DNA from 2 places in the Lysinibacillus sp. G4S2 genome. Region 2 is predicted to be linked to the other one. Evidence: riboswitches for the same ligand, from Rfam matches in the RefSeq annotation. Region 2 holds a riboswitch; the other holds the start of a gene.
The links. Region 2 has a riboswitch for glycine ahead of gcvT (glycine cleavage system aminomethyltransferase GcvT). Riboswitches for the same ligand answer to the same signal wherever they lie in the genome.

Region 1 (2,418 bases), 130 kb from region 2:
TCTACGTTTATAAATAATATGAGAGATTAATATAATACTCCACACCCAAATAAAGCAAATAGCACTTATCGTTGTAACAACACTAAAGGCGGTTTCAGGCATTAGTTTACTTAGTAATGCTCCTGCTGATACAACTATTGCTGAAATAACAAGTGCGTTACTTGGTACACTGTTTTTATTGAGCTTGGCAAATGATGGCGAAGCTTGCTTATTGTTTCCGAGATTATAAAGCATTCGGCTTGTAGAGAATAAACCACTATTACCCGCTGAAGCAGCAGATGTGAGAACGACAAAATTAATGATACCTGCAGCAATTGGGATGCCAGCTAGCGTAAACACTTGTACAAATGGACTGCTTGAGGCAGACATTTCATACCAAGGATTAATGCATAAAATAACAAATAATGCTCCTACGTAAAATAATAAAATACGTAATGGAATTTTATTAATGGCAGAAGGAATATTTTTTTGAGGATCTGTCGTTTCTGCAGCAGAAACACCTACTAATTCGACACCAACAAATGCGAAAACAACCATTTGGAAGGCCATTAGGAAGCCGTATAGACCATTCGGGAAAATTCCGCCATGTGCCCAAAGATTTTCAACTGAAACTGTGCCAGAACTTGTTTGAAAGCCTGTAAATAACATGATTAGTCCAATAACGATCAGCGCAACAATTGTGATGACCTTTATAAGGGCAAACCAAAATTCTAGCTCACCAAATAGTTTTACAGTTAATAAATTCAATATTAATAACAGTACTAAACAACCGATTGCCGGTACCCATTGAGGTATATCAAACCAATATTGTGCATAAACACCGACAGCAATAATATCTGCCATAGCGGTCATGATCCAGCAGAACCAGTATGTCCAGCCAGTGACGTAACCTGCCCAAGGACCTATGTATTCTGATGCAAAATCAGTAAATGATGTATAGCCTGCATTCGATAATAATAGTTCACCTAATGCGCGCATCACAAAAAATAGGGCAGTTCCGACGATTAAATAGGCTAAGATGATGGAAGGTCCTGCTAAAGCAATCGCTTTACCTGAACCTAAAAATAAACCGGTACCGATTGTTCCGCCAATAGCAATGAGCTGCACATGACGATTTTTTAATTCACGTTTTAATTGATGTTGTTCCACGTTAATCCTCCTCAAAGATGCATAAAAATTATGACTGGAAAATAAAAAGAGACTAGTATTGACACTAGTCTCGTAAACGTCAGAATAACAAATACCAATTGCGAATGTTGGATGTGAAAAAATAAACATTCATGTGGTATAGCTTTCATGATGAAAGTTGATATTACTCCTCTGTCCTTTTGCCTGAGATAGTGAACCCTTCGGCGACGCAAAATGCGTTCTCTCCAGAACTGCTCCTGCTATAGTGTGATCCATAGCATTCATAGCTTGTATTGTATTGTCTTGATGACATTATTTTAAGATATTATACATCCTATCAGTGCTTACATAATTATTCAAGGTTAAATTTTAGCTATTTTCTGAAAAAAAGAAGATTAAGGTTTGTCTAGCTAAATAGTTAACGAAAAATAGTATTTTTAGACATATGTTAATATGGGCCCTTCACCATAACGTGTGGTTGATTTCTTTGATAGAAAGAGCTTGTTTTTCGATAAAAGCCCAAAAAGTTTCGATAAAATGAGATTTTGTTTCGATAAAAGTTCAAATAGTTTCGATAAAGAGCGATTTTGTTTCGATAAATCCTCAAAGTAATCTGTGGATTATGTTTAATATTTAGTATAAAGTGAGGCTGTCACCATGACGTAAGGTTGATTTTCGTTCTGGCTGAATGTTTTCCTCACTTTGTCCAGCCGCTTCATAGACTAAAGAATCCCCAATGAAAACGAGCAGAATATTGCCTCGCGTGGCTTTTCCTTATTTTGTCCAATGCACGATTTAGCATGAAAAAACTTGTTAGACGTTGCACAATAAATATAATATAGTAGAAACTCAGAATTTTTTGCGAAAAAAGAAACCATCTCATAGTCATTTGAGATGGTTCTTTTTTGTGTAAAACAAAGCGATATAGGTAAATATATATAAATTTACTTAGTTTCAAAGAGTGAATTTATTTATATAAGTCGCTAATGTCTTATCTATTTTGTTTCATTATTGTTTTTTGGACTTTATTTTACCTGTCCAAGTACGGAAGCCGCCTTGAAGTTGGTAAATTTGGTTGTAGCCACGCTTTTTAAGATATAAAGCAGCTCGTGAGCTACGGCCTGTATTTTGACAGTATAAATATACTGGTAAATCTGGGCGAATTTCTTTGTAACGTTGACGTAGTGCAGTTGAAGGAACATTACGTGCACCAAGAATGTGACCAGCTTCAAATTCTTTTTGCTCACGTACGTCGATAAGTTGTGCTTTACGATAGCCTTCAATAAATTG
Region 2 (2,418 bases):
AAGCTATTTACTAAAGATGCCATATTATGATATGGATCATGAAATAGTGAGACAGCAGGGCATGACCATTCCACAGATTTTTGAAAAATACGGCGAAGCACGTTTTCGAGAAATAGAAACAGAATTTTTGAAAAATTTCCGAGATGAAGCTTGTATTATTTCAACAGGTGGTGGAGTTGCGGTCAATGTTGAAAATCGAAAAATAATGAGACGCAGCGGACTCGTGTTTTTTTTAGATGCGACATTCGAAGATATTTACAAACGAATACAGCATGACCCAAACAGACCGATTGTACAAAGTTCAACAAAAGAGGAGCTTGAGAATCTGTATCATTACAGAAGAAAGTTCTATCGTGAGGCAGGACATATACAAGTGTTAACTGAAGGTAGAACAATCCGCCAAATTCTTGAGTATTTAGTATTCCAAGTTAAAAGGTTAAAAGGCGAACGATAATGTGTATTGATGATTTTAACGTTCGTGTTTCATTATAAAATAAAAAATGTTTGCCTTTTCAATGCAATTAATGTTAGGATATAGACAAATAAGTAACTTAATGTTCATTGAATACTAAATAGTACCAAGATTATCTTGGGCGGATGATTGTGCGGGGAGAGCACGTGTAGACGTCACCGAAGGAGCAAGTAGCAAAGTGTTATGAATCTCTCAGGTAAAAGGACTCGTACAAGACGCAACTCTGGAGAGAGCTGTAATACAACAGCCACCAAAGGGGAAAGCCGGCTGATTGGCATTGTAACAATGCGAGCCAGTCTGGTGTAACTTTCAGGTGCAAGGACAGAGAATCCCGAAAAGGGGTTCGTCTGTCTTTTTTTATGTCAGAATGTTTTGCCTAATTTCCTCTTATTTATTTGGATGAACAAGTAAGTGAAACATGAACTGTACTAATATAAGAAGAACAGACGAACTACTACTAGTAAAAATGTAACTAACAATAAGGGGGCAAAAAGAATGGCGAACGAATTAAAACGTACACCTCTATTTGACGAATACGCAAAGTATGGTGGTAAAACAATTGACTTCGGTGGATGGGAATTACCAGTACAATTCTCTTCTATTAAAGAAGAACATGATGCAGTACGTAATCGTGCAGGTTTATTTGATGTATCACATATGGGTGAAATTTTAGTAACTGGCCCTGATTCTCTAAATTTTTTACAAAATCTTTTGACAAATGACATTTCGAAAATTGCAGTTGGTCAAGCGCAATATAATGCAATGTGCTATGAAGATGGTGGTGTTGTCGATGATTTATTAACGTATAAATTAGCAGATAATCATTATTTACTTTGTGTAAATGCGTCAAATATTGAAAAAGATTATGATTGGATGATGGAAAATCAACATCAATATGACGTGACGATCGACAACCAATCAGATGCTTATGCACAAATTGCCCTTCAAGGTCCATTAGCAGAAGAAGTTCTTCAATCATTAACAGCTACTGATGTAAGTGCCATTAAATACTTCCGTTTCCAAGCAGATGTTGAAGTTGCTGGTCATAAAGCATTAGTCTCTCGTAGTGGTTACACAGGAGAAGATGGTTTTGAATTATACGGCTCCCCAGAAGATATTAAAGCTTTATGGGATAAAATCTTAGAAGCTGGAAAAGACAAAGGTGTTGTGCCAGCAGGTTTAGGTTGCCGCGATACACTTCGTTTTGAAGCAGGTCTGCCATTATACGGGCAAGAGCTATCAGCGACAATTTCACCTCTTGAGGCGGGTATTGGCTTTGCTGTGAAATTAAATAAAGAAGACTTTAATGGTCATGAGGCATTAGTGGCACAAAAAGAAACTGGGTTGTCACGTAAAATTGTGGGCATTGAAATGATCGATAAAGGTATTCCTCGACATGGCTATAAAGTGTTTAAGGATGGTAAGGAAATCGGTGAAGTGACAACAGGTACTCAGCTTCCTTCCTCTAAACGTAATGTTGGTAACGCATTAATTGACAGCCAATTCGCAACTATCGGAACTGAGTTGGAAATCGAAATTCGCGGTAAGCAATTAAAGGTAGTAACAGTTGAAACACCGTTTTACAAGCGTTCAAAATAATAGGTGAAAAGAGGGAGCTACATTTATGAAACATCGTTATTTACCAATGACGGAGCAAGATAAACAAGAAATGTTAGACGTAATTGGTGTATCTTCAGTTGATGAGTTATTTGGGGATATTCCAGAAAAAGTACGTTTTAAAGGCCTGTATGATATTAAAGAAGCAAAATCTGAATCAGCTTTATTAAAAGAATTATCAGCACTTGCTGCGAAAAATAAAGATACAAATGCTAACGTATCGTTTTTAGGCGCTGGCGTATACAACCACTATAAACCAATTATCGTGGACCATGTTATTTCACGTTCAGAGTTTTACACAGCATACACTCCGTATCAACCAGAAATTT

Region 1: linked by a shared signal. The riboswitch ahead of QUF91_RS17515 (amino acid permease) and the one ahead of gcvT (glycine cleavage system aminomethyltransferase GcvT) in region 2 are both predicted to bind glycine.

The regions. Positions count from the first base shown of each region.
Region 1 is NZ_JAUCFJ010000002.1:3,398,189-3,400,606, reverse strand. Features, by position in the region: gene QUF91_RS17515 (amino acid permease) at 1-1,149, opposite strand, end outside; glycine riboswitch at 1,311-1,387, opposite strand; gene QUF91_RS17510 (rhodanese-like domain-containing protein) at 2,137-2,418, opposite strand, start outside.
Region 2 is NZ_JAUCFJ010000002.1:3,529,169-3,531,586, reverse strand. Features, by position in the region: gene QUF91_RS18075 (shikimate kinase) at 1-454, shown strand, start outside; glycine riboswitch at 598-690, shown strand; gene gcvT (glycine cleavage system aminomethyltransferase GcvT) at 968-2,071, shown strand; gene gcvPA (aminomethyl-transferring glycine dehydrogenase subunit GcvPA) at 2,097-2,418, shown strand, end outside.